3 regions of the Dietzia sp. NPDC055877 genome follow, and region 3 is predicted to be linked to each of the others. Evidence: riboswitches for the same ligand, from Rfam matches in the RefSeq annotation. Region 3 holds a riboswitch; each other region holds the start of a gene.
What was found. A riboswitch is a leader RNA that binds a small molecule or an ion and turns the genes downstream of it on or off. The one in region 3 is predicted to bind cobalamin.

Region 1 (9,439 bases), 110 kb from region 3:
CGGACGGGGCGGTGGCCCCGGTGTCAGGGGCCGTGACTGTGGCGCGGCGGGTGACCAGGATGTCGACGACGACGAAGACCGCCAAGGAGATCCCCAGCAGCGGCATGAATATCCCGAGCCCCACTGCCACGGTTGTCGCGATTGCGTAGACCTGCCAGGAGAGTCCGGAGGTCCTCCCCAGGGGTGCGGGTAGTCCACCTCGGGTCGGGCGGCGCTTCCACCACATCCGATATCCCGTGATCGCGAGCGCCACGACCGTCAGCGCCGTCGCGGCGAGGGCGATCTGTAGGGGAAGCCCGAACATGATCCCCATGTGCAGGTAGATGCCCCAGGACGAGAGTTTGGAGTACGGCGACAGGTCCCCGAAGTCGAGCCGGTCGACGATCCGCCCGTCGTCCCCCGAGACGGCGACCGAGTCCGAGCTGAACACCCACGGTCCCCACAGCTGGCTGACCGTCCATGCCGAGTCGGCGTCGGCGGGTGCGCTCATCCGGAGCGGGCCGTCCAGTCCGGCGTAGCGGGCCGCGTCGAGGACCGCGGGGGCCTGTTCGGCGGGGGATCGCTGCCCTGCGTGCTGGGCGGAGTGCCCCCGGTGTTCCGCGTGTGCGTCGGCCGTGGCGACATCACCGTTGATCGAGGTCTGCAGGGGGGCGGATCGCCAGTTCATCGCCGAGACCACGGAATCGATGTTGCCGCCGGTGTAGGTCGACCAGGTCAGGCCCGTCGTGGCGATGCCGATGAGGATCACGGCGAACCAGGTGCCGAGGGTCGCGTGTAGAGACATCGTCTTGCGGCGCGAGCCCGGTCGCGCGGGAACGCCCCGCAGCATCGCGGCCCGACGCGCGGACCTGGCGGCACGAGTCCTGCGCCACCACAGGAACAGCCCGCTCAGCGTGAGGATGAGCAGCCAGGAGGCGGCGAGTTCCGAGTAGATCTCGCCCGCGGCGCCGAGGTGCAGGTCGCTGTGCAGGCCGGAGATCCAGCTGCGCAAGGGGAGTTCGCCGATGCCCGAGTAGCTGGTCAGCACACCGTTCACGGAAGCATCCGCGGGGTCCACGAAGACGGCACGGTTCACGCCTTCGGGCAGCGAGTCGTCGGCGAAGAGGATGCGGGTGGCGGTCCCGGGTTCGTCGGCGGGCCAGACCTCGACCAGATCGAGCCCGGGCTGGCGGTCCCGGGCGGCCGCGATCTGCTCGGCCAAGGGCGTGCTCGTTGTCGTCGTCGTTGTCGTCGCGGAGATCTGCTCCTGGTAGGCGAGTTTCTCCAGCGTGGGGGACAGCGCGTAGAGCGCGCCGGACAGCGCGGCGACGATGAGGAACGGGGCCACGAACAGCCCCGCGTAGAAGTGGATCCGGACCAGGATCGCCCTGAGTTGCTCGGCGACGGGTCTGGCTGTTCGCGCCGGTCGGGTGGGTTTCGGTGGTCGGGTGTGCTCGGCAGTCGTGGGTGCCACAGACATGGCTGATACCTCTCGCAGATGCCGGTGTCCTGCGCGCGTGTGGCCGGGCCGGGGCGGGCGGAATCGCGCCGCGGCCTCACGGCATACGCGACGGCGGGATCACCGGTGATGAGCCCCCGCGGGTCAGGCGGGGGTTGATGAGATCTGCAGGGGAGCGCGGGTGGCCGGCGGCATGGTCGTCACCATGGTGAGGATGGTCGTCGTCTCGTCGACGACGCGTCTCGTCCACCGCACTCGTGGCGACCAACGCGGAGGTGCGAACGGGAGCCGCTCGGGGATGGGGTCAGCTCCGCGCGCCCCGGGCGACGGGCGGCCCGCGAAGGAGCCCGCGAGAGAGCAGGAACCGGTCGGCTGCCGCGCGGGGCGTGCTCGCCGGTGGCGCGGTCCGGGCCCGGTCGACTGCGCAGAGGCGTCCGATGGTCAGCTGCTCGGCGCGGGCGGCCAGCCACCCCAGCACGCCGGCCACCAGTGCGAGGGCCCCGGCGGCGACCACCGTGGCCACGGCGTGGGCGGCGAGCATCGACCAACTCGGGGCGCCGTGGCCTGCTGCACCGGCGCCGGCGATGTGGGCGCCCGCGGTCATCGCCTCGCGGGCCATCGCGGACTGTTCCGCCGGTGTGTACAGCAGGTGCGCGGCGTGCCCGGAGACGCCGTCGGCCCCGTGTGCATGGCCGTGGAGCCGGTGCGACCATGCGAGTGCGTGGTGCACGGACCCCTGCGCCGCGACGAGCCCGGCGGGCACGACCAGGGCGGGATGGAATCTGCCCACCCCGGCGGCGGTGAGGATCCCGACCCCGGCGCACGCGGCGACGGTGGCGATGACCGCGTCCACGGTGACGGGCATCGGGCCGGTCGAGGCGAGCCAGTGCGCGACGACTCCCGTCGCGCCGCTGACGATCGCCACGACGAACCCGCACAACGACGCCACTACCCAGGGAAAGCCCTGGGCGGTGCGGGTCGGGGACACCGGCTGAGCGTACCGCCCGGCTCTTACGACAGGGCCGGGGACCTGATCGGGCTGAGCGCCATGGCCGCCGCGCTCGGACCGGAGAGCAGCGCGTCCCACAGCAGTTTCGCGCCGAAGCCGACCAGGACGAGCCCCGTCCCGCGATCGATCATCGTCAGGGTCCGCGGATTCATGAGCCGCCGGCGCGCGAACGACCCCGCGGTGATGAGCAGAGCGAACCAGGTCAGGGTGAGCAGACCGTGGACGCCCGCCAGGGTGGCGCCCATCGGCAGCGGTGCGACGCCGTCGGGGAGGAACTGAGGGATGGTGGCGATGTAGAACACGCCGACCTTGGGGTTGAGGAGGTTGGTGCCGGTCCCGACGAGATAACCCCGCCAGGGCGATCCCTCCGCCACCTCGCCCGTGTCGGCGGTGGGAAAGGACACTGCGCCGTCGCGGATCGACCGCCGGATCATCGAGACGCCGAGCCAGCACATGTACACCGCGCCGGCGGTGGTGAGCACGCGATACGCCAGCTCGGAGGCGGTGAGTAGCGCCGAGACCCCCACGGCGGCAGCGATGCCCCAGGCCATCGCGCCGGTGGCGATCCCCGCGGCGGTGGCCCAGGCGTACGGGCGGGTGCGGGTCAGTGAGGAACGGAGGACCAGCGCCGTATCGAGCCCGGGCACCAGCGTGATCAGGCCCGCGACCAGGGCAAACGCGAGTACCGCATCGAGGGGGGTCATGGATCCAGGTTAGAGCGGAGGAGGCTTGGCGGCGGCGTCGTTACCCCCGTCGGCCCTCGCCGGTGGCGGGCACTGCAGGTGTGGGTGCCGCCCACGTGCGCGCGTCGTGCGGAGCCCGGAGAATCCCTGGAACCCGGCTTGCCCACCCGTGTTTTGATGGCACCACTGCGAGGAATTCGGCTCATAGCCGCAGTGGTGCCGACGAGCTTCGCGATGGTGGCGACGAAACGGCAGCGAGGTCCGGAACGTCTCGGGGGCAGGCGACGTCAAGACGGTGGGGGCTACGGCTCGGGCTCGCCCGCGAACACGGACATCACCGCGGCAAGGAACATCGCGGGCACGTTCACCACGGTCAGTGGCTGTGCCCGCGGCACCGGCCGATGACCCTCACACCCAGTCGACCGGCAGAGGCTTGCGCCGACCCCAGCCGACGGATTGCAGCAGCGGCTCGTCCAGGTCGAGCGACGGGTAGCCGATACACAGGTACGCCAGCGGCCGGGCGCCGTCGGGGATCGGCACGGATCCGCTGAGGTGCTCGGGGTCGAGCAGGCTCACCCAGCCCATGCCCAGGCCCTCGGCGGTGGCCGCCAGCCACAGCAGCGTGATGGCCGAGATGACGCTGTACTCCGACGCGGCGGGCATCGCCGTCGTCCCCAACACCGGCCCGTCCGGCGGCAGGTGGCTCACCACCAGGCCGACCGGAGCCTGGAGGATGCCCTCGAGCCGCAGTGTGTTGTACAGCTCGCGCCGCTCGCCGGAGAAGCGCTCGGCCTCGGCGGCGCGTACGTCCCGGAAACCGGCATGGACGGCCTCTCGAACAGCGCGGTCCTGCACCACGGTCACGTGCCACGGCTGGCTGAGCCCCACGCTCGGGGCGACCGAGAAGACCGAGAGCAGCCGCTCGATCAGCTCCTGCGGCACCGGCGTCGGGTGGAAATGTCGGTGGTCGCGGCGGGTGGCGAGCACCCGCCACAGCGCGTCCGCGTCGGCCGCTTCGAGCTCTTCGTGGTTCACGAGCGTCATGCTCGCACGAAACGCGGACTCCACACGTGGCCGGAGTCGGTCACCCGGGTCCCGGACGCGCCCACGATGAGCAGGCACTTCATGTCGATCGAGTCGCAGTCGAGCTCACCCAGTGTGGTGACGGTCAGCGATTCCTCGGCGCGACCGACGTCCCGACCCACCACGACCGGCGTGGCGGAATCACGATGGCGCAGGAGCACGTCCCGGGCATCGGCGACCTGGTGGGTTCGCGAGCGGGACGCGGGGTTGTAGACGGCCAGGACCAGGTCGGCGGCGGCGATCGCGTCGAGCCGGCGGGCGATCACCTCCCACGGCTTGAGTCGGTCCGACAGGCTCACTACCGCGAAGTCCGCGCCGATCGGCGCCCCGGCCCGTGCGGCCACCGCCTGCACCGCGGAGACGCCGGGCACCACGCGGATGTCGACCCCGTCGTGCCGCGGGTCCTCGGCGGCCTCGAACACCGCCGACGCCATCCCGAACACGCCCGCGTCACCGCCGGAGACCACGGCCACCTGCTCGCCCGCGGCTGCCAACTCCAGGGCGAGACCCGCCCGGTCGACCTCCACGGTGTTGCCGGAGCTGTGCCGCCGCAGCCCGGGCCGCTGCGGCACCCGGTTGACGTACGGCGCGTAGCCCACGACGTGGTCCACCTCGGCGAGTACCCGCGCTGCCTCCGGTGTGAGCCAGTCGTCCGGCCCGGGTCCGAGCCCCACCACGTGCACGACGCCGAGGGCGCCGGGAGCGGCGGGGTCGGAGGCCGACGCGGTCAGTGTTGCGGGCCGGCGGCCGGTGGGGTGGTGGTGGTGGGAGTCCCCGGGGACGACGACGAGGGAGAAGTACGGCACGGTCTCCGGGTCGACCTCGCGAACCGGGTGGTGCGCCTCTGCATCCGTCGAGGCGCGCTCGACGTACACCGCGCCGTCGAGCCGCCCTGCGGATTCGAGCGCCCGGCGCACGGCGGGGAAGTTGCGGCCGAGCTTCATGATGATCGCGCCGTCGGTGTCGGCCAGTCGCCGGGCGAGCTCGGGCTCCGGCAGCGTGCCGGGTAGCACGGTGAGTACATCGGTCTGCCTGACCAGCGGGGTCGCGGCCGCGGCGGTGGCGGCCGCGAAGGCCGGCACGCCGGGGACGATCTCGGTGAGGAACCGCTCCGCGAGCCGGTCGTGCATGTACATGAACGAGCCGTAGAACAGCGGGTCACCCTCGGCCAGCAGGACCACGTTGCTGCCCGCGGCGAGGTGCTCGGCGAGACGCTGAGCGCTGCGCTCGTAGAAGTCGGCGATCGCGCCCGCGTACCCGCCCGGATGCTCGGTCAGGCCCGTGGTGACCGGGTACTCGAGCACCTCCTCGATCGCGCCGGCGGGGATGAGGTCGGCGGCGATGCGCCGGGCGTTGGACTGCTTGCCGCGCCCGGCGTGGAAGGCCACCACGTCGGCGGCACCGATCAGTCGGGCGGCCTTGAGGGTCATGAGCTCGGGGTCTCCCGGCCCCACGCCGACGCCGTAGAGACGACCCGCGCCAGCACCCGCTTCTGCGCCTACGTCAGCGTCGCCGGCCACACCGGGGGCATCCGCGCCGGTCATCCCGCCGCTCACTCGGCGTCCTGCGCCAGGGCGTTGACGGCGGAGGCGGTCATCGCCGAGCCGCCGCGGCGGCCGTGCACGGTGACGAACGGGATGTCGATCCCGTGGTCGCTGGCGAAATCGGCTAATGCCGCCTTGGATTCGGCCGCTCCGATGAAGCCGACCGGGCAGCCGATGACCGCCGCGGGCCGGGGCGCGCCGTCGAGGAGCATCTCGAGCAGGTGGAACAGGGCGGTGGGGGCGTTGCCGATCGACACCACGGCGCCGTCGAGCCGGTCACCCCACAGGGCCAACGCGGCCGCGGAGCGGGTGGTGCCCATCTGCCGGGCCAACTCGGGGACCTGCGGGTCGTTCAGTGTGCACACCACGTCGTTGTCCCGCGGCAGCCGTGCGCGGGTAACGCCCGAGGCGACCATGTGGGCGTCACAGAGGATCGGCGCTCCGGCGTCGAGGGCCGAGCGGGCGGCACCGACGAGACCGGGATGCACCTGCAGGTCCTCGGTCAGATCCGTCTGACCCGTACCGTGCACCATGCGGACCGCGAGCTTCTCGGCGTCCCCGGGGATCCGCGAGAGGTCGGTCTCCCGCCGGATGGTGGCGAAGGAATCCAGGTAGATGGCGGGGCCGTCGTCGATGTAGTCATAGCGACGCGGCGGCCGGACAGCACCAGGCATGGGTCCTCCTCGGGGTTCTCGCCCCGGTCAGAAGTCGAAGTCGGCGCGGGAGTGACCGCACGTCCATCCCCCGGCCAGTATCTGGCTGACGGCCCTGGTCAGGGCCTCACAGTGGCGGAACCGCCCCGGAATCGCACCGGGTTCCTCGCCGTGGGATGCCCCTGGAGCCTACGCGGACGCCGTCGAACCCAGGGCGGCGGGCCGGGCTCCGGAGGCGGCCGATAGTCTCGGCGGTGCCGTGGTGTTCGGGAAGCCGGAGGAGAAGCCGGCGCGGCCCTCGCCACTGTAGTCGCGGAGTTCCGCGACCCTCGTCCGTCCCTCACGGGGCGGAGGCCACTGGGCTCACCAGCCCGGGAAGGTCGGTCGCGTGGCGTCGATGCGAAAGCCAGGAGACCGGCCACGGCGACATGTTCCACGAGGGTTTGGAGAAGAACATGCGCCAAGACCGGCGTTCGGCGTCCCCTGACGACGCCGCGGCAACACCCGGGTCATCCGATTCGCGTGCTCCCCGCATCGCACTGCTGTCCACGTCCGACACGGACCTGCTCTCCGCGCGGGAATCCGGGGCGGCGTTCACGCTCGGCAACCCGTCACGCATCGACGTGGAGACCGACCTCCCGCACCTGCTCACCCGGGCCGACCTCGTCGTCGTCAGGATCCTCGGATCCAGGCGCTCGTGGGACCACGGCTTCGAGGCGGTGCTGGGCGCCGGCGTGCCCGTCGTCGTCCTGGGCGGCGAACAGTCCCCGGACGCGGACCTCATGGAGGTCTCCACCGTCCCCATCGGCACCGCCGCCGAGGCGCACCGCTACCTCGCCGAGGGCGGGCCCGCCAACCTCGCGCAGCTGCACGCCTTCCTCTCGGACACCGTCCTGCTCACCGGAACCGGGTTCGAACCGCCTGTGGCTGTACCAGTGTGGGGGCTCCCAGAGCGGGCTGGCGCCCCGGCGGGCGACCTGCCGCGCGTCGGCGTGCTCTACTACCGCGCCCACGAGGTGAGCGGCAACGCGGGCTTCGCGCACGCGCTGGCGGACGCGATCGACGCCACCGGCGAGGCCGTGGGCGTACCGGTGTTCGCCGGCTCGCTGCGGTCGGCGCCGGACGAGCTGTTCGACGCGCTCGGCACGCTCGACGCGCTGGTCGTGACGGTGCTCGCCGCCGGCGGGACCACGCCCGGCGCCGCGGGGGCCGGGGGCGACGACGAGAGCTGGGACGTCGAACGCATCGCCGCGCTGGACATCCCGATCCTGCAGGGGCTGTGCCTGACCTGGGGGCGCGACGACTGGGAGGGCTCCGACGACGGCGTCAACCCGCTCGACTCGGCCAACCAGATCGCGATTCCCGAGTTCGACGGCCGCATCATCACCGCCCCGTTCTCGTTCAAGGAGATCGACGCCGATGGCCTGCCCCGCTACGTCGCCGACCCCGAACGCTGCGCGCGCGTGGCCGGGATCGCTGTGGCCCACGCCCGGCTGCGGCACATCCCGCGGGCCGAGCGCCGGATCGCGCTCGTGCTCTCGGCGTACCCCACCAAGCACTCGCGCATCGGTAACGCCGTCGGCCTGGACACGCCCGTCTCCACCATCCGGCTATTGCGTCGCATGCGCGAGGAGGGCTACGACCTGGGCCCGGACGACGGCCCGATCGCCCGCTTCCTCACCCGCTGCGGCGAGGGCGGGAGCGTGGCCACCGGCGGTGCCGCGGACGGCGCTGACAGCGAGGCGGACGCCGGTTTCGCCGACGACACCGCCGCCGGCGACGCCCTCATCCACGCGCTCATCGAGGCCGGCGGCCAGGACGAGGAGTGGCTGACCACCGCTCAGCTCACCGACTCCCACGTGCGGATCAGCACCTCCGACTACCTGCGCTGGACCGAGGACCTGTCAGACGCGCTGCGCGACGAGATGGTCGAGGCGTGGGGTGAGGCACCCGGCGAGCTGTTCGTCAACGACGCCGGCGAGATCGTCCTCGCGACGCTGCAGGCCGGCAACGTGGTGCTGCTCATCCAGCCGCCCCGCGGGTTCGGCGAGAACCCTGTGGCGATCTACCACGACCCCGAGCTCGCGCCGTCGCATCACTACCTGGCCGCCTACCGCTGGCTGTCCCGCGGCTTCGGCGCGCACGCGCTGGTCCACCTGGGCAAGCACGGCTCGCTGGAGTGGCTGCCGGGTAAGAACGCGGCGCTGTCGGCGGACTGCGCGACCGACGCGGCGATCGCCGAGATGCCGCTGATCTACCCGTTCCTCGTCAACGATCCCGGTGAGGGCGCGCAGGCCAAGCGCCGGGCGCACGCCACGATCGTCGACCACCTGGTGCCGCCGATGGCCCGCGCGGAGTCGTACGGCGACATCGCCCGGCTCGAGCAACTGCTGGACGAGTACGGCAACATCGCCGCGATGGACCCGGGCAAGCTCGGCGCCATCCGCGACCAGATCTGGACCCTCATGCGCTCGGCTCACATGCACGAGGACCTGGGCCTGGAGCAGCAGCCGGGCGACGAGGAGTTCGACGACTTCCTCCTCCACGTCGACGGCTGGCTGTGCGAGATCAAGGACGTCCAGATCCGCGACGGCCTCCACGTACTCGGCCAGGCGCCCGAGGGCCAGGCACGCGTCAACCTGGTGCTGGCGATCCTGCGGGCCTCGCAGGTGTGGGGCGGCGAGTCCGCCGCGGTTCCGGGCCTTCGCCGCGCGCTGGGGCTGGCCGAGGGCGCACCCACCGAGGAGGTGGACCGCATCGAGGCGCTGGCCCGCGAGCTGGTCGTGGCGATGGACGCGCGCGACTGGGACGAGGCCACAGTGTCCGAGGTGCTCGCCGCCGCGGGGCTCGGTGAGGACAACGACGACAACGAGGTCGGTCGCGTTCTGGAGTTCGCCGCCCGCGAGGTCGTCCCGCGCCTGGCCGCCACGGTGGACGAGATGGACGCGGTCCTGCACGCCCTCGACGGGGGCTTCATCCCGGCCGGGCCGTCGGGCTCGCCGCTGCGTGGCCTGGTCAACGTGCTGCCC
Region 2 (9,439 bases), 130 kb from region 3:
CCAGGTCGAGCGATGTCGCCACCCGCTCGGCCAGGTGATCCAGCGACCGCGCGGCCTCGGGGCGCTCGGCGGCGGGCACGAGGCCGAGGTGGCGGGAGGGGGCGGTGACGTTGTCGTCGCGGTGCAGGACGCCCAGCACCGGGATGCCCAGGGGCGCCAGCGCGCGGCGGACCTCGTCGGAGTGCCGCTCGGAGCCGGCTTTGTTGAGCACGACCCCCGCGATCCGGATACCCGGCTCATATGTCGCCATGCCCAGCACCACGGCCGCGATACTGCGAGAGGCGTGCGAGATGTCGACCACGAGGATCACCGGGCTGCCGGTCAGCGCGGCGACATGCGCGGTGGAGGCGAACCCGTCGCCGCCGATGTGGCCGTCGTAGAGGCCCATCACACCCTCGATCACCGCGACGTCGGCCGGGCCCGCGCCCGCGGGAGCCCCGGAGCTCGCACCGACGCCGGCCGCGGGCCCGCCAGCCTCCGCCGACGCCCCGTGGCGGAGCAGCGGCACGATCCGGTCCTCGCCGACGAGGTGCGGGTCGAGATTGCGGCCGGGCCGCCCCGTGGCGAGGGCGTGGTAGCCGGGGTCGATGTAGTCGGGGCCCACCTTGTGGCCCGAGACCCGCAGGCCAGCGCGGCGCAGCGCGAGCATCAGCCCCGTGGCGACGGTGGTCTTGCCGTGGCCCGACGCGGGCGCCGCCACGACGAATCGGGGCAGGTCAGCGCTCACCGCGCGTCACCGTGCGCGTCGGGGCCGCGGTGGCCGCTGTCGCGGTGGCCGCGCCGGCCCGGCTCACCACTCAATGCCCCGCTGCCCCTTCTGCCCCGCATCCATCGGGTGCTTGACCTTGCCCATCTCGGTCACCAGATCGGCCACCTCGAGCACGCGCGGGTCGGCGTCGCGGCCGGTGATCACCACGTGCTGGCGTCCGGGCCGGGCCGCGAGGGTCTCGGCCACGTCCGCCGCATCCACCCATCCCCACTTGATGGGATAGGTGAACTCGTCGAGCAGGTACAGGTCGTGCTGCTCGGCGGCAAGGCGGCGCTTGATCTCGGCCCAGCCCTCGGCGGCGTCGGCGGCGTGGTCCTCCTCGGTGCCGTCCTTGCGCGACCACGACCAGCCCGACCCCATCTTGTGCCACTCGACGGGCCCGCCCTCGCCGGTCTCGGTGTGCAACTGCCCGAGCCGTTCCATGACGCTCTGCTCGCCGATCTTCCACTTGGCGGATTTCACGAACTGGAACACGCCGATGTCCCAGCCCTGGTTCCAGGCGCGCATCGCCAGGCCGAACGCGGCGGTCGACTTCCCCTTGCCGGGCCCGGTGTGGACCATGACGAGTGGCCGGTTGCGCCGCTGGCGGGTGCTGAGCCCGTCGTCGGCCACGGTCGTGGGCTGTCCCTTGGGCATCAGGCCACCTCGTTTCGGGGAGAGCGTGAGTGGGTGCGGGCGCGGACGGTGTCGGTGAGCCCCTCGGCGGTGACCTCGCCCAGGGGCACGTGCTCGGCGCCCAATTGTGCGGCGAGTTCGGCGGCCAGCCCCATGCGGAATCGGCCGGTCTCGCAGTCCACCACAACGGATGTAGTGCCCAGCGACGCCAGCCCGGCCGCCGCGGCGCGGGACCGTGCGAGGGCGTCCGGGCCGTGGGTGGCGCGGCCATCGGTGACGACGACGACGAGCGGCCGCCGCCGCGGATCCCGGACCCGCTCCCGGCGCACGACCTCTGCGGTCGCGAGCAGACCCTCCGCCAGCGGAGTGCGGCCGCCCGCGGGGAGCTCCGCCAGGCGTGTCGCGGCGATGTCGACCGAGGAGGTGGGCGGCAGGGCGACCTGCGCGCCGGACCCGCGGAAGGTCACCAGACCCACGGTGTCGCGGCGGCGGTAGGCGTCCAGTAGCAGCGAGAGGATGGCGGTCTTGACCTGCTCCATCCGGCTCCGGGCGGCCATGGACCCGGAGGCGTCCACGCAGAAGAGCACCAGGTTGGATTCGCGGCCCTCGCGCACGGCCGAGCGCAGGTCCTCGGGGGCCAGCAGCAGCCGGCCGCCGTGCAGGCCACCCGTACGGCCGCGGCCCGCCTGCCACCTGGCGGCGGCGCGGATGGTGGCGGGAAGATGCAGGTCCGAGCCGGTGAAGTCGCCCGATCCGATCCGTCGTCCCGAGCTGGTGAGCGCGCGCGATCGGCGGCCGGCCGCGCCGTGGCCGGTGCCCGCGACGGACAGCAGCCGGGTGCGGTACGGGCCCGCGGCGGAGGCCACGGTGCCGGGCGGGACGCCGCCGGGAGCCCCGGCCGGGGCGTCACCCCGGTCGGCCTCCTCAACGGTGTCGGGGCCCTGCTCCGCGTCGGGGCGCTGTGGGGCTGCGGCGTTGGTGCGGGTGTCTGACTCCTCGGTGCCGCGGTCGGCGCGGGTGTCGTCGGTGGCACTCGGCGCGGCTGCATCGGCTGTGTCCGCATCCCTGGGGGCGTCCGCCTCGGGGGCCCCGTCGGTGCCCGGCTGCCCGTCCGGGGTCTCGGCGCGATCCGTGGACTCGGTGTCCGGATCCCCGTCGGGCTCGGGGTCGGGCTCGTCGTCGTCGCCCAACAACCTCTCCAACAGGTCCTCGTCGAGGCCCGGCGCATCGAAGGGGGCGCGCCGACGGCGGTGGGGTAGCGCCATGCGCGCGGCGACGCGGATGTCCTCGCGCGTGATCCGCGCCCGGCCCTGCCAGGCGGCGTGCGCGGCGGCGGTGCGGGCGGTGACGATGTCGGCGCGCATGCCGTCCACGTCGAACCCGGCGCAGACCCGCGCGATGGTGGCCAGTGCCCACGGCGACATCGGCACGCGGTCGACCAGCTCGCGCGCGGCGACGATCCGCTCGGCCAGCGCGGCCTCGTCGGCGGCGAAGCTCGAGGCGAACCCGGTCGGGTCGGATTCGAACGCGATGCGACGGCGCACCACCTCGGCCCGGAGTTCGGGGTCGCGCGGGGCGGCCACCTCCACGGTGAGGCCGAATCGGTCCAGCAGCTGGGGCCGGAGCTCGCCCTCCTCGGGGTTCATGGTGCCGATCAGCACGAAGCGCGCGGCGTGGTCCACCGAGACGCCGTCGCGCTCGACGGTCACGCGGCCCATCGCGGCGGCGTCCAGGAGAAGGTCCACCACGTGGTCGTGCAGGAGGTTGACCTCGTCCACGTACAGCAGGCCGCGGTGGGCCCGCGCGAGCAGGCCGGGCTCGAAGACGGTGACGCCGTCACTGAGCGCGCTCTCCAGATGGAGAGAGCCGGTGATGCGGTCCTCGGACACGCCGATCGGCAGCTCGACCAGGCGGACGGCACGCTGCTCGACAGGGGCGTCGGCGGGGATCCGGCCGTCGGGGGTCTCGGTGCCGCGGTCGGTGGGCGCGGAGGAGAAGCGATCGCCGGCCACCACGTCGATGGGCGGTAGGACGCCGGTGAGCGCGCGCACCATCGTGGACTTGGCGGTGCCCTTCTCGCCGCGGATGAGGACACCACCCACCGACGGCGACACCGCGGTGAGGATGAGGGCGAGCGCCATGTCATCGGATCCGACGACGGCGCTGAAAGGGTAGTGCTGTGGCATGGGGGCTCCCGCTCTCGTCTGCCAGTGGCGGTCAGCGCGAGGCCGGTCTCCGGACTTCCCGGCTCATCTCGGAACGTGCGCACTGTGCGCGATCGTCTGAGAGGCCGGGTCACCGTAGCGGGCCCTGTGCCGGATTCTCACCGGCTTCCCTGATTCTCCCCTCCGCACCGCCTGGGCGGGTCGTGGGGCACCTCGTGCTGTGGGGTTGTTCAGTTGACTGCATGCCAGGCTACCCACCATCTCCGGCACCGTGGCTCCCGGCCTCGGCTGTAGTCTTCCGGCTCATGAACGCACAGGTGGTCGTGGTGGGCATCGGCGGCGACGGCTGGGACGGTCTCGACGAGGCCCGCCGTCGCGCCGTCCGTGACGCCGATGTGCTGCTCGGCGGGGAGCGTCATCTCGCGATGATCCCGGGGGAGGTGGCGGCCATACGGGAGCCCTGGCCGCGGCCGCTTCTGCCTGGTCTGCCCACGCTCCTCGAGCGCCACCGCGACCGCCGGATAGTGGCTCTGGCCTCGGGCGACCCGCTGGTCGCGGGCATCGGGGCAACACTCATCAACGCACTCGGTCGCGACGCGGTGACGGTGCTCCCCGCCGTCTCGTCGGTGGCACTGGCGCGTGCGCGGATGGGCTGGTCGGCCGAATCAGTGGCGGTGCTCCGGGACCATCGCACGATCGCCCGCGAACTGTCCCCCGGGCGTCGGATCCTGATCCTCTCGGCGGACCGCCACACGCCCGCCGAGGTCGCCGCGATGCTCACCGCCGCCGGCTTCGGCGCGAGTGAAATGACCGTGCTGGCCGACCTGGGCGCCCCCGCGGAGGCGAGCGAGCGCAGTCGAGCGAGCGAGTGGTCGCCGGGCGACGAGGCCCCGGCCCTGCACGTGCTGGCCGTGGAGTGCGGGGTCGGAACGGGGCAGGACGGGCGCCCCGACAACGACGACGACAACGCCGGCCCCACGGCCCCACACCCGGCGCGATGCCTGGGCATGGTGCCCGGGCTTCCCGACGACGCCTTCGAATCCGACGGCCAGCTCACGCGCCGCGACCTGCGGGCGTCGGCTCTGTCCCGGCTGGCCCCGGGGTACGGGGAGTTGCTCTGGGACGTGGGAGCCGGTGCCGGCTCGGTGGGGATCGAGTGGATGCGGGCCCACCCGAGCTGCCGGACGATCGCGGTCGAGGCGAACCACGCCCGCGCCGAGCGGATCGGTCGCAACGCAGCCCGCCTCGGGGTGCCCGCGCTCGAGGTCGTCCGGGGACGTGCGCCCGAGGCTCTGGAGGGGTGCCCCCGTCCGGACGCCGTCTTCATCGGCGGCGGTGGCACTGCTCCGGGACTGGTCGACCTGTGCTGGGATGCGCTCCGGCCGGGCGGTCGGCTGGTCGCACACGCGGTCACCGTCGAGACCGAGCGCGTGCTGCTCGACGCCCGCGCCGAACTCGGCGGCGAACTGACCAGGTTCCACGTGGAACACGCGGACGCGATCGGTGGATTCACCGGCTGGGCGCCCGCGCGCGCGGTGGTGCAGTGGGCCGCCGTCAAACCGCTGGAGACATCTGTAGAGGAGATCTCGTGACCGTTCATTTCGTGGGTGCCGGCCCCGGCGCCGCTGACCTGCTCACACTGCGCGCGGCGGCCGCGCTTCGGGCGGCCGACGTCTGCCTCTACGCCGGCACCTACCTCGACGAGGGCGTGCTCGATCACTGCCGGCCCGATGCCCGCCTGGTCGACACCCAGCACCTGGACCTGGACGGGATCATCGCCGAGATCGCCGCCGCTCACGCCGAGGGGTTGGACGTGGTGCGGCTGTGCTCGGGCGATCCGTCGCTGTACTCGGCGCTGGCCGAGCAGACGCGCCGCCTCGACACCGCCGGGGTGCCGTGGGACGTGGTCCCGGGCGTGCCCGCGTACGCGGCGGCCGCCGCCGAGCTGGGCGTGGAGCTCACCGTGCCGGAGGTGGTGCAGTCGGTGGTGCTCACCCGCGTTCAGGCCCGCTCCACAGCGATGCCGCCCGCGGAGGCGCTGGAGCACTTCGCCGCCACCGGAGCGACGTTGGTGCTGCACCTGGCCATCACGCGGATCCGCGAGCTCGCCGAGCGGTTGGTGCCGACGCACGGCGCAGACTGCCCGGTTGCGGTGGTCGCCAACGCCAGCCGCCCGCACCGCGTGGAACTGCGGGGCACGCTCGCCGACATCGCGGACTCCGTCGAGGCGGCGGGACTACGACAGGCCGCGGTCATTCTGGTCGGCCGCGCGCTGGACCGGCCCGGCTCGGCCGAGTCGTGGCTCTATGCCTCCGACCCGGAGCGGGAGTCGAAGCGGCGGCGAGCCGGGCGGTAGATAGCGCGGGAGGCGACCGGCCCGCACGGGGCGCGAGGTCACTCGATCTCAGCCGATATCGCGGCGGCGGTAGCCCGCGAACCCGACGGCGAGCAGGGCGGCGGCGACCAGCAGGAGCCAGCCGAGCCCGCTCCAGTGCGGGGCCGCTGCGTCGACTGTCGGGACGTGCCGGAGCGGGCTGACGTCGAGCGCCCAGTCGGGCAGCCTGAAGGTCGGGCCGAGCAGGGTGAGCGCGAAGGTCGCGACCAGCCCCAACCAACCGACCAGTCGGATCCGCGGCGCCGCCCCGACGGCCGCGACCGCGAGTGCGACGAGCACCCAGCCCCCCGGTGTGGTTGCCACCGCCTGCCCGAGGACCGTCGCCACGGAGAGATCGGTGGAGCGTGCCGCGACCAGGCCGAGGGCGAGTCCGGCCAGGGTCATCCCGATCGCGGTCCCGAGCAGCGCCACCACGACATTGGACGCCAGGTAGACCCACCGACGCAGCGCGGTCGCGTACAACGGTTCCGTGCGCAGTGCGACCTCGTCGGCGTGGATACGCATGACGACCTGCACGCCCATGATGCCCGCGACGATCGCGACGATCTGCAGAATGGTCGCCACGAACGCCATGGTCAGGTCGGTCGCACCCGAACCTCCCGAGACGATCACCCTCGCCATCTCCGGGTTCGCGGTGAAGAGCGTCCCGAGGGACCCGGTGAGACTGCCGAGCAGGGCGCCGAGTCCCGCCAGCCCGATCAGCCAGGACACGACCGTGGCGCGGTGGAGGCGCACGGCCAGGCCCCACACCGAGGTCACGACACCGCCGGTCTCCGGGCCGGGCCGCGGGGGGATCAGACCCTGGCCGAAGTCCCGGCGGCTCTGCAGGGCGAACGCCGCTGTCACCAGGGCGACGGACAGTGCCAGCGCGGCGAGCAGCGGCCACCAGTTGTTCGCACCACCGGGGTCGGTGCGCTCCAACCACCCGAGAGGGGTCAACCAGACCGTCCACGCCGGGGCGTCGCCGGCGTCGAAGTAACCGCGCAGCGCGAAGCAGACCGCCAGGGTCGCGATCGCCAGGCTGCTCGAGGTGCGGGCATCCGATCCCAGCTGCGCCGTGACCGCCGCTACGGCACCGAAGATCAGACCCGATGCGGAGAAGGTGGCGGCCAGCGTCAGGGTGGCGACCGCGCCGCCCCCGCAGGCGACGGTGAGCAGGAAACACACCACCCCGACCGCAACCGACGCCGCCGCGGCCAGGAGCACCGCGACCATGAGACGTGAGTGGCGACCGGTGACACCGGAGGCGATCAGTTCCGCCTGGCCGGAGTCCTCGTGCTCGCGACTGTTCCGTACGACCGTCAGGATCGCCATGATGCCGGCGAAGAGTGCGCCGAGCTGACCGGCGCGCCACGCATTGAACCCGTCGGCTGTCATCAGGTCGCGCGCCGGGCCGAAAACCAGTGCCAGCGCGGGATTGGCGCCGAGGGTCGCGGCCAGCTCCTGTCGTTCGGCGGCGGTCGGGAAGATCCAGGTATAGGCGAGGACGGAGGTCGCGGACAGCGCGGAGATGAGCACGACCCACGGTGCGATGTTGCGGACGTCCAGGCGCAGTGCCACCCGCAGCAGCGGGCGGGTGCCGGTGAGTGTCGAGGTCATCGCGACGCGGTCCGTCCGCGGGAGTCCTGCCGGCCCTCGTACTGGCGGAGGAACAGGTCCTCCAGTGATGGCGGGGAGACCGTGAGCGCCGACATCTCGTAGGCGATCAGCCCGGCCATGGCGTCGTTGATCCGGCCGGGCGGTACCCATGCCGTGAGGCGGTCGCCCTCCAGTGCGGGCTCGTGCAGGAATGTCAGTTCCCCGAGGTCCCGGGGCGCCCGACCGAGCGTGGCGCGGAGCGTGACGAGGCTGTTCACCCGCAGCTGCTCGAGCGTCCCACGTTCGACGATCCGGCCGTCGCGGATGATGCTGACCCGGTCGGCCAGAGACTCCACCTCACTCATGATGTGACTGGAGAGCAGGAAGGTGCGGCCCTGTGCCTTCTCCGCCGCGATCTCCTCCTGGAACACCTTCTCCATGAGCGGGTCGAGGCCAGAGGTGGGTTCGTCCAGGATGAGGAGGTCGACGTCGGAGGACAGAGCGGCGATGATGGCGACCTTCTGCCTGTTCCCCTTGGAATAGGTGCGGCCGCGCTTCGTGGGGTCCAGCTCGAACCGCTCGAGGAGGGCGGCACGTCTCGCGTCGTCGAGTCCGCCGCGCATGCGGCCGAGGAGATCGATGGCCTCACCACCGGACAGGGACGGCCAGAGCACCACGTCGCCGGGGACGTAGGCGAGGCGACGATGGAGTGTCACGACATCTCGCCACGGGTCGCCGCCCAACAGCTCCGCGGTGCCGCCGTTGGCGCGCAGCAGTCCCAGCAGCACTCTGATCGCGGTGGATTTCCCCGCACCGTTCGGGCCGAGAAACCCGTGGACCTCGCCACGCTCGACCTCGAGATCGAGTCCGTCGAGCGCTCGGACCGCGCCGAAGGCCTTCACAAGACCTGAGGTGCGGATGGCCAGTTCGACGGTCGGACTCATGTCGGCCCCTCGTGTTGCAGCGATGGAAAGGGCGACATGCTCGGTGAGGTCGCCGGGTACGTGCCGGACGATGGTGGGCGCCGCAGTGGCCAGCATCATCGCCCGGAGGGTGAGTCGGAGACTAGGTGTGCTGCCCATCAGATTCCATCGATTGTCGAAATTCGACGTTCTGCTCGCCGGCCCGGTGCGACATCGGAGGCCAGCGATCGCGCTGTGCGAGGTGACCGATCAGTCACAATCACGTCCGTCGCCGCGGTATGCTGGGCGGAATGACCTGCTGGAGGTGCATCGATGACTGACCTGAACCCGACGGGAGAAGGCGGGGTCATCAGCGCCCTCTACAGTGATGCCGGACTCGAGGCCGATGGCCCCGCGAAGCGGACGAACAAGCGCGGGCAGCAGACCCGTGAACGTCTCGTCCAGGCGGCCACGGAGTGCTTCACCGAGTACGGATACACGCGCACCCGAGTCTCGGACGTCGTCCGGCGCGCCGGGAACTCGCAGGGCAACTTCTACCGGCACTTCACGTCACTCGATGACATCTTCCTGGCGGTGCTCCGCCCGGGACTCGAGGGTCTGTCCGCGGTGTCCCCCAAGCGCTCGGGAGACAGCGCCGAGCTGGCCAGCCTGATCGAGACCAACACCGCCTACCTGCACACATATGCCCGCCATCGGCACATCCTCCGGCTGCTCCGAGAGGCGGCGGCCTCGAGCCCCAACGACGGATTCCAGGCACTGTGGCTCCGTGTCCGAGGGGACTTCGTGGCCAGAACGCACCGGTGGTTGGTGCGGTTGCACGAGGCCGGGAAGATCGAGGGGGACGGTCTCGAACTGCTCGCCGAGAGCCTGGGGTGCCTCACCGAGCAGCTGGCCTACGTCAACGTCGGGCTGCCGGCGGTGACGCCGCGCCCTGAGCGGATCGACGAACTGGGGGAGTCGCTCGGTCGGTCCTGGTACCGACTGGTCTCGCCCG
Region 3 (9,439 bases):
GGGGTGAACACGGTGTCCTGCCGCAGGAGCGGGACGTTGGCCCCGTCCATGATCCGCAGGTTGACCGACCACAGGGCGATCATGGTGAGGATGCCGGCCAGCAGACCGTCGATCTTGCCCTTGGTGTGCAGCAGCCCCGTGACCGTGCCGGCCAGGAACCCGGTGACGAACCCCGCGAGGGTCGCGAGTACCGGGTTCCAGCCGGCGAGGATGGCGATCGCCGCGGTGGCGGCGCCGGTGGTGAAACTGCCGTCGACGGTGAGGTCGGGGAAGTTGAGCACACGGAAGGTAAGGAACACCCCCAGCGCCATGACCCCGTAGATGAGGCCTACCTCGACGGCGCCGATCACTTGCGGTCAGCCTCGGCGAGGATGGCCTCGGGAATGGTCACACCCTGGCGCTCGGCGGCGTCCTCGTTGACCACGTAGGTGAACTCGGTGGCGGTCTCCACCGGCATGGTGGCCGGGTCCGCTCCGTCGCGCAGGATGCGCAGCGCCATCTCACCGGTCTGGCGACCCAGCTCGGTGTAGTCGATGCCGATCGTGGCGACGGCGCCGCCCTCGACGGTGCCCTCCTCGGCGGCGATCACGGGGATCTGCTTGGACTCCGCGATCTGGACCAGCGAGGCGATGCCGGAGACGACCATGTTGTCGGTCGGGACGTAGATCGCGTCCACGTCGCCCAGGGCCTCGACGGCCTGCTGGATCTCGTTGACGGTGGTGACGGTCTGGGTGGAGATCTCCAGGCCCAGCGGCCCGGCGGCCTCCTCGGCCTGGTCGACCTGCACCTGCGAGTTTACCTCGCCGGAGGCGTAGACGATGCCGACCTTCTCGGCGTCCGGCACGATCTCCTTGAGCAGCTCGAGCTGCTCGGTGATCGGGGCGGCGTCCGAGGTGCCGGTGACGTTGGCGCCCGGCTCCTCCATCGAGTCGACCAGCTCGGCCTGGACCGGGTCGGTGACGGCGGTGAACAGCAGCGGGATGTCGGTGATGTTCTGGGCCATCGCCTGCGCGGCCGGGGTGGCCACGGCAAGCGCCAGATCCAGGTCGTCGCCGGCGAACTGCTGCGAGATGGTCAGCGCGGTGGCCTGCTCGCCGTTCGCGTTCTGCTCGTCGAACTCCGCGTCGACCCCGGCGTCCTCGAATGCCTGGATGAACCCGGCCGTCGCGGCGTCGAGTGCCGGGTGCTGGACGAGCTGGTTGATGCCGATCTTGTAGCTCTCGGAGCTGCCGCCCTCCCCGCCGTCGTCGCCACCGGAGCAGCCGGTGAGGACGAGCGCCGAGGTGGCCACCAGTCCGGTGAGGAGCTTCGCGCGTGAGAATGCCATGTGCTACGCCTTGTCTACGTCTCACGAGTGACCGTGAGGGGCCGGGTGCGTGAACTTACTGGCCTCACAGGGTACTCGGTAGGTACGACGCGGCATGGCCGGACTCTCATCACCGGCCGTGTGCGACGCCCGCTCCGCCTATGACGCGGCGGTTTCCGCCTGGGCCAGTTCCTGCTTCCAGGTGCGGAAACCCTCCTCGCTGCGGCCCCGCCGCCAGTACCCGGAGATCGAGGCCCGCGCGGCCGGCACGCCCCGCTCGCGACGCAGGTACGGACGCACGTGCTTCATCACGGTCTCGGCCTCGCCGTGGACGAATACCTGCACGTCGCCACCGGGCCAGGACAGACCCCGGACCGCGTCGACGAGCGGTGCCCCGCCGTCGATGACGTCCGCGCCGGCGTCAGCCGAGGAGGCACCACGGTGCAGCCAGGTGATCTCCACGCCCGCCGGCGCGGTCAACGCCAGTTCATCGGAGCGGTCCCCCACCTCCAGGAACACCGCTCCCCTGGCGTCGGCCGGTAGGGACTCCAGCGCGGCGGCGATCGCCGGGACCGCGGTCTCGTCGCCGGCGAGCAGGTGGAAATCGGCCGCCGGGTCGGGCCGGTAGCCGCCGCCCGGACCGCGCACGGCGACCTCGGTGCCGGCCGTGACGGTGCGAGCCCAGGGCCCGGCGACGCCCTGGTCGCCGTGGACCACGAAGTCGATCCAGATCTCGCGCGCCGCGGCATCGACCCGTCGGACGGTGTAGGTGCGCACCACCGATTCCTCGCCGTGCGGCAGCTCGAGCTTGACGTAGCTGTCCGTCTCGTCGCGGGCCGCGAACCCGTCGAACCCCTCACCTCCCAGAATCACCCGCACCAGGTGGTCGCTTACCTGCTCGGTGCGCAGAACGGTGAGGGTGACCGCGGTGCGGGATCTGGGGCTGGTGGACTGAGGGGCGCTGGCCAACGGAACTCCTAACGTACTGAAAACGAGATACTTAGGGCAGCCTATCCTTTTTCGGGAAATCGTGCCGTCGGCGGGGATCGATCGGCCACCGGCTGTAGGTTCGGTGCGGTGCCCCGGAATCGTCCTACCCCTGGCTACGTGACCGGATCGGTCACGCGGGTCCTGCGGATCGCGTCGCTGCTCGGCATCGTGGCGCTGACCGCCTACGTCCTCGTGCGGTACCCCTCGTTGCCGGAGATCGTGCCCGTTCACTTCAACTTCGCGGGCGCCGCAGACGGTTTCGGCCCCAGGTCGAGCACCCTGTGGCTCGCGGGCGTCATGACCGGGCTGGGGGCCCTGGTGGCGTGGCTGTCCACGAAGCCGGACGTGCTCAACTACCCCGGCGAGATCACCGGGGCCAACGCGCAGCGGATGTACCGCGAGGGCGAGCGGATGATGGTGTGGGTCCTGGCCGGGCTGGCGGTGGTCTACCTGGGGATCTGCCTGCAGACCTTCGCCGGCACGGGGGCGGCCTTCCTCATCGTGGGCCTGGTCGCGCTCATGGGCTCGACCCTCGTCGGACTCGTGCGTATGTCGATCGCGGAGACCCCGAACTAGGTCGCGGCCCGACGTGGGAAGGGCGCGGGCCGGGCCACCCGGCTGCTGTGACTCACCGCCCCCTGGCCCGGAGGCGGACCACCTCGCCGTCGGCGCCCGCCCGCGCGCCCAGCGCGGCGAGGGACCGGTCCAGCTCGTCCGGCGGCGGATTGTGGTGGCCCAGGTGCACGGCCACCACCTCGGTGGCCCCGTCCACCGCGCCCACCTCACGCAACCGGTCGAGCATCGCCCCGAACCGCGGCAACCCCAGGTGGGAAGCCGAGATCTCTTCGCGGTGGCCGAGCGTCTCCTCGAGGAACACCGCGTCGAACCGCGCCCCGCGCACGGCCTCGAACCAATTCGGGTCCCACGGCCCGGTGTCAGTGGCCCACAACAGGCGCGCGTCGTCGGGGCCGGTGATGTCGTAGAGCACCGCGTCGCCCCGGCGGAACACCTGGTGCTGCGCAGGCAGCACGCGCACGTCGTACCGGCCCACCCGCACACGATCCCCGGCGGCCACCGGCGTGAAGCGCACCGGGTCGTCCGGCCCCACCCACTGCCGACACACCTCGAGCGCGTCCGCGGGCCCGACGATCTCGAGCTCACCGAGCCCCTCGACCCAGGACCGCACGAGCAGTGCCTGGGGGCCGAGGTGATCGAAGTGGGCGTGGGTGATGAGCAGGTGCGTGACGCCGGCGAGTGTGCGCCCGTGACGCACCACCGCGCCGGGGGTCTCGGGACCGCAGTCGACGAGCAGGTCGTCGTCGACAAGCGCGGAGGTCTGGCCACGCACCACGCCGCGCGCACGTGCCGCCTCGCACGAGGCGCACCGGCAGAACGGCGACGGCCACCCGTCCGCCGCGCCCGTGCCGACCAGCAGGACCTCCGTCACGCCGGCCCCCGCACCGGTAGCACCGCGGGCCCGTCCGTACGGCCCACCACCTCGACGCGCGCGCCGTAGACCTGCGCGATCCGCTCGGCCGTGAGCACCTCGCCGGGCCGCCCGTCGGCCACCACGCGCCCCCGGTCGAGCAGGGCCAGGCGCTCGCCGTACTGCGCCGCGGAGGTGAGATCGTGCATCGCCGCGATCACCGTCAGCCCCGTCTCGCGACGCAGGGAATCGACCAGGTCGAGCACCTGCTGCTGGTGGCCGATATCGAGCGCGCTGGTCGGCTCGTCGAGCAGGAGGACGCGCGGTTGCTGGGCGAGCGCGCGGCCCAACACGACCCGCTGGAGCTCGCCGCCGGACAGGGTGGTGGCGATGCGCCCGGCGAGATCGTGCAGGTCGAGTCGGTCGATGACGGTGTCGACGACGACGACGTCGTGGGCCGACTCGGTCCCGAACCGCGGGATGTGGGGGGTGCGTCCCAGGCTGATCAGTTCGCGGGCCGTCACGCCCTCGGGGACGACCGGTCGCTGCGGCATCAGCGCGACGGTGCGGGCGACCCGGCGGCGCCCGCCGCGCCGCGGGGTGACGCCCTCGACCTCGAGGTGGCCCGTCGAGGAGATGAGGCCCGCCAGCGCAAATAGCAGGGTGGTCTTGCCGGAACCGTTGGGGCCGACCAGCGACACCCACGCGCCCGCGGGGACCGACAGGTCGACGCCGTGCAGGACCGGGGTGCTGTCACGGGCGACATGCAGGTCGCGGCAGGCGACGGCGGGCCCCGCGGGCTCCTCGGCACGGGGCATGGCGGCGCCGGGTACGCGCGGCGTCTCGTCGTCGTCGGTCATATCTGCCCCCGGCTGCGGCGCAGGACGAACAGGAAGAACGGGGCGCCGATCGCGGCGGTCACCACGCCGATAGGCAGCTCGGCCGGACTCATGGCGGTGCGCGCCACGACGTCGGCCAGGACCAGGAACGCGGCGCCTACCAGCAGCGACACCGGCAGGAGAAGGCGATGGCCGGGGCCGATCACCATGCGCACCGCGTGCGGGATCACGATGCCGACGAACCCGATCAGGCCCGAGACGGACACCACCGCGGCGGTGCCGAGCGTGGCCACGCTGATGAGCACCAACCGCACCCGCGACGGGGAGATGCCCAGGGTCGCGGCCTCCACGTCGCCGACCGCCATCACGTCGAGCATGCGGCGGAACAGGAAGATCACCGCGACCGACACGATCACGTACGGCAGGACCCGCGTGACCTCGGCCCAGCCGCTGGTGGTGAGCCGGCCGAGCATCCAGGAATAGACCTGCCGCAGCGTGTCGTCGTGGCGCTGCATGAAGAAGGTCTGGATGGCGCTGGCGAACGCGGCCACGGCCACGCCGGCGAGGATGATCACCACCTCGGTGCGGCCACCGCCCACGCTGCGCCCCAGCGCATACGTGGCCAGGACGGCGATCATGCCGCCCGCGAACGCCGCCGGCGGGACCATCGTCGAGGCCGCGGCGCCGCCCAGGACGATCGCCAGCGTGGCGCCCAGCCCGGCGCCGCTGGATACGCCCAACAGGTAGGGGTCGGCGAGCGGATTGCGGAAGACCCCCTGGTAAGTGGCGCCGGCGATCGCCAGCATCGCGCCGACGATCGCGCCCAACACCACACGTGGGATGCGGATCTCCCACAGGATGACCTGCTGACGCAGCGTGAGACCGGAGTCGACCGACACGAGCGGGACCCGGTCGAGCAGCTCCAGCAGCACGCCGCCCGCGGTGAGTCCGGCGGGCCCGACGAGCGTGCCGGCCAGGAGCGCCGCCAGCAGGACCAGCGTCGCCCCGCCCAGCACCAGGGCGCTGCGGGACGACGGCCGGGTCACGGGGCGGGCTGGGGTGCCGGGCTATTCGCGGGGATGGCCGTGACGATCGCGGCGACCTCGCGCATGAAGTGCACGACGCGCGGTCCCCACCGGCTGGCCAGGTCCTCGTCAACCACGTAGACGTGACCCTCGCGCACCGCGGTCAACTGGTCCCAGCCCGGCCGCTGCGCCACGGTTTCGGCGGTCACGCCGCAGCACTGACCATCGGCGAGCAGCACCACGTCCGGGTCGGCCTCGAGGATCAGCTCCTCGGACAGCTGCGGGTACGGGTCACTGCCGGTGGCGATGGACGTCAGGCCCAGCATCGAGTAGATCTCGCCGATGTAGGTGTCGTCGGTGACGGTGTAATAGGTGTCGTCGAGCTCGTGGAAGTACGTCAGCGGGGTCTCACGCTGCGGCACCGAGGCCACGATCTCGTCGATGTCGACCTGCATCTGCGCCACCAACTCCGCGGCCTCTCCGACGTGACCGGTGGCGGCGCCGACCTGCTCGAGCTGGCTGTACGTGTCGTCCAGGGTCGCCGCCGCGGGCAGGACCAGCACCTCGACGCCCGAACGCTCGAGCCCGGCCACGACGTCGTCGTTGTCGTCGGACAGCACCACCAGATCCGGTCCGTAACCGAGGATCGCCTCGAGGTTGGGCGTGTAGCCGGACAGCTCGGTGACCGGCGCGTCCTCGGGGAAGTCCGAGCGCTCGTCCACGGCCACCACCTGCTCGCCCGCGCCCACCGCGAACAGCATCTCGGTGGTGGTGGGGGTCAGCGACACGATCGACTGCGGGTCGCCGCCGGTGGCGGAATCGTTCGTGGCGGCCTCGCCGTCGTCACCGGCGCCGCAGGCCGTGGCCAGGAACACCAGGGCCGCCAGGGGTGCGGCCAGCAGCGCGCGGGCACGTGGGTGGTGCATGGCATCCTCCGATTCGCGGAGGACGAAAGCAGCTCGGGCCGCGGCGGGAGGGCCGCTGCACGCAACCGCCCTTCGTCCGAGGTCAGTTCGTACGGCTACCGCGGCAGCGGCCGACCTGGCTTGCCCGCTCTCCGGCGGGATCACAGTTGCGGGACAGCGCCGGTTTCCCACCGGCTTCCACCGCGTGCCTCGGGTGTCCGGAACCACGTCCGGACGAGGCAAGGGTATCCGACCGCACGGCCCGCCCGGACACGGCGACGCGAACGGCCCGCTGATCCCGGTGTGGGGCACGGCCCGGTCGGGTAGAACGGGACCACCGACCCGAGGAGCCCCCGATGTCCGAGCCGTCCCCCGCCCCCTGGCCCCGACTCCGCCTGGACGACTGGGCCGCCACCCGCGACACACTGCACATGTGGACGCAGATCGTCGGAAAGGCCCGGATGGCCCAGTCGCCGCTGGTCAACCACTGGTGGCACTCCACCCTCTACATGTCCGCGCGGGGCCTGACCACGGGCACGTTCCCGGCGGGGTCCGGCATGGTCGACGTGGAGTTGGACCTGGTCGACCATCGGCTCCTCGCGCGGTCGAGCAACGGCGGCCACCGCGGGTTCGCGCTCGAGGGCCAGTCCGTGGCGCGCTTCTACGAGCAGACGCTGGAGGTGCTCGCCGCGCTCGGTGTGGACCCGGTGTTCCAGCCGTCGCCCAACGAGGTCGACCCGGCTGTCCCGTTCGCCGAGGACACCGCCGCCCGGGAGTACGACGGCGACGCCGCGCACCTGTTCTGGCAGCAGCTCGTCCGTGTGGACCGCGTCCTGGGGCAATTCCGCGCGCGGTTCGCGGGCAAGGTGTCGCCGGTGCACTTCTACTGGGGCTCGATGGACATGGCGTGCACCCGCTTCTCGGGCCGCTCGGCGCCTCCGCATCCCGGGGGCGCGCCGAACTGCGCGGACTGGGTGATGGTCGAGGCCTACGACCGGGAGCTCAGCAGCTGCGGGTTCTGGCCCGGCGGCGGGGACGAGGGCGCGTTCTACGCCTACGCCTACCCGACCCCGGAGGGCTTCGACGAGCGGCCGGTCAGGGTGGGCGAGTACAGCACCGAGCTCGGCGAGTTCGTGCTCCCGTACGAGGTGGCGGCCGAATCCGACGACCCCGAGGCCACCGTTCTGACGTTCCTGCAGCAGACCTACGAGGCGGCCGCCGACCTGGCCGGGTGGGACCGTGCGGCGCTCGAGGTCGACCCCGGGCGGCTCGACGCGCACCGGTACCGGCGCGGGCAGGATGGTCCGTGACACGTTCGCAGCGGGAAAGGACCACGAGATGACGACGACGAGCTCTTCCGACGAGGGCGCTAACTCCCAGGATCTCCGCGAGCTGGGCTTTGCGGCCAGGCGCGAGGTGATGAGCGACGAGTTCGTCGACCGCGCCATGGACCGCGCGACTGGGACCGCCTCGGAGGCCATCCAGTATGTGGTGACCGAGAACGTGTGGGGCAACATCTGGAACCGGCCCGGGCTCGGGTGGCGGGACCGCAGCCTGCTCAACATCGGGATGCTGGTGGCGTTGCGCGCGAACGCCGAGCTGTCCGGGCACGTGCGCGGCGGACTCACCAACGGGCTCACGCGCGAGGAGATCACCGAGGCCGTCATCCACGCCTCGGGGTATTGCGGGGCGCCGGCCGCGTTGTCGGCCATGAAGACCGTCCAGGAGGTCTTCGACGCCCTCGACGCCGGGTAGTCTCGGGGCACCCAGGTGACGCCGCGCACTCCCCAACGCTAAGGAGCCCCGCCCATGCTGAGCACGATGATGCCCGAGCAGCTGACCATCAGCACGATCCTGCAGTTCGGCGCGACCGTCCACAAGGACGCGGTCGTCACCACGTGGACCGATTCCGGGCCGCGCAAGGTCACCTTCGGCGAGATCGGTGCGCGGTCGGCCCAGCTGGCCAACGCACTGCGTTCGCTCGGGGTCGACGGTGACCAGCGCGTGGCGACGTTCCAGTGGAACAATTCCGAGCACCTGGAGGCCTACCTCGCGGTGCCCTCGATGGGGGCGGTGCTGCACCCGCTGAACATCCGGCTGTTCCCGGACCAGCTCGAGTTCGTGGCCAACCATGCCGAGGACAAGGTCGTGATCGTCGACCCGACCCTGGTCCCGTTGCTGCAGCCGCTCCTGCCGAAGTTCTCCACGGTCGAGCACGTGATCGTCACCGGTGGCGCCGCCGCGACGCTCGAGGCGCCCGAGGGCGTGCAGGTCCACGACTACGAGGCGCTGCTCGCCGCGCAGCCCACCGAGTTCGACTGGCCCGAGGTGGACGAGAACACGGGCGCCGCGATGTGTTACACCTCCGGCACCACCGGCGACCCGAAGGGCGTCGTCTACTCGCACCGCTCGATCTACCTGCACTCGATGCAGGTCTGCATGTCCGACGGCATGAACATCTCGCTCGACGACAACGTGCTGGCGATCGTGCCGATGTTCCACGCCATGTCCTGGGGCCTGCCGTACGCCGCGTTCCTGGTGGGCGCCTCGCTGCTCATGCCCGAGCGCTTCCTGCAGCCCGAGCCGCTGGCCGCGATGATCGCCAGTGAGAAGCCGACCCTCGCCGCCGCCGTGCCGACCATCTGGCAGGCCGTCGACGCCTACTCGGTCGACCACCCGATCGACATGTCGAGCTTCCGTTCCGTCGTGGTGGGCGGCAGCTCCTGCCCGCCCGAGCTGATCCGCAAGTTCCGCGACAAGTACGGGATCAACATCACCCACGCCTGGGGCATGACCGAGACCTCCCCGATCGGCACGCTCTCCCGGCCCAAGGCCGACCTGCCCGAGGAGAAGCAGTTCGAGCTGCGTCAGACCCAGGGCCGGCTGCTCGCGGGCGTCAAGGCCCGGATCGTCGACGACGCGGGTAACGCGCTGCCCTGGGACGGCGA

Region 1: linked by a shared signal. The riboswitch ahead of cobN (cobaltochelatase subunit CobN) and the one ahead of ACWGLC_RS00290 (ABC transporter substrate-binding protein) in region 3 are both predicted to bind cobalamin.
Region 2: linked by a shared signal. The riboswitch ahead of ACWGLC_RS00900 (VWA domain-containing protein) and the one ahead of ACWGLC_RS00290 (ABC transporter substrate-binding protein) in region 3 are both predicted to bind cobalamin.

Annotation. Positions count from the first base shown of each region.
Region 1 is NZ_JBSHCV010000001.1:161,369-170,807, reverse strand. It holds gene ACWGLC_RS00800 (PepSY-associated TM helix domain-containing protein) at 1-1,459, opposite strand, end outside; gene ACWGLC_RS00795 (hypothetical protein) at 1,743-2,426, opposite strand; gene ACWGLC_RS00790 (LysE family translocator) at 2,450-3,151, opposite strand; gene bluB (5,6-dimethylbenzimidazole synthase) at 3,539-4,174, opposite strand; gene ACWGLC_RS00780 (precorrin-2 C(20)-methyltransferase) at 4,171-5,643, opposite strand; gene ACWGLC_RS00775 (precorrin-8X methylmutase) at 5,766-6,431, opposite strand; cobalamin riboswitch at 6,509-6,576, opposite strand; cobalamin riboswitch at 6,654-6,847, shown strand; gene cobN (cobaltochelatase subunit CobN) at 6,839-9,439, shown strand, end outside.
Region 2 is NZ_JBSHCV010000001.1:188,150-197,588, reverse strand. It holds gene ACWGLC_RS00910 (cobyrinate a,c-diamide synthase) at 1-727, opposite strand, end outside; gene cobO (cob(I)yrinic acid a,c-diamide adenosyltransferase) at 791-1,405, opposite strand; gene ACWGLC_RS00900 (VWA domain-containing protein) at 1,405-3,570, opposite strand; cobalamin riboswitch at 3,594-3,780, opposite strand; gene cbiE (precorrin-6y C5,15-methyltransferase (decarboxylating) subunit CbiE) at 3,855-5,141, shown strand; gene ACWGLC_RS00890 (cobalt-precorrin-4/precorrin-4 C(11)-methyltransferase) at 5,138-5,905, shown strand; gene ACWGLC_RS00885 (ABC transporter permease) at 5,954-7,543, opposite strand; gene ACWGLC_RS00880 (ABC transporter ATP-binding protein) at 7,540-8,466, opposite strand; gene ACWGLC_RS00875 (TetR/AcrR family transcriptional regulator) at 8,758-9,439, shown strand, end outside.
Region 3 is NZ_JBSHCV010000001.1:53,543-62,981, reverse strand. It holds gene ACWGLC_RS00325 (ABC transporter permease) at 1-350, opposite strand, end outside; gene ACWGLC_RS00320 (ABC transporter substrate-binding protein) at 347-1,327, opposite strand; gene ACWGLC_RS00315 (siderophore-interacting protein) at 1,466-2,275, opposite strand; gene ACWGLC_RS00310 (DUF1648 domain-containing protein) at 2,414-2,872, shown strand; gene ACWGLC_RS00305 (MBL fold metallo-hydrolase) at 2,925-3,743, opposite strand; gene ACWGLC_RS00300 (ABC transporter ATP-binding protein) at 3,740-4,540, opposite strand; gene ACWGLC_RS00295 (FecCD family ABC transporter permease) at 4,579-5,607, opposite strand; gene ACWGLC_RS00290 (ABC transporter substrate-binding protein) at 5,604-6,512, opposite strand; cobalamin riboswitch at 6,604-6,735, opposite strand; gene ACWGLC_RS00285 (DUF5996 family protein) at 6,848-7,801, shown strand; gene ACWGLC_RS00280 (carboxymuconolactone decarboxylase family protein) at 7,830-8,246, shown strand; gene ACWGLC_RS00275 (long-chain fatty acid--CoA ligase) at 8,301-9,439, shown strand, end outside.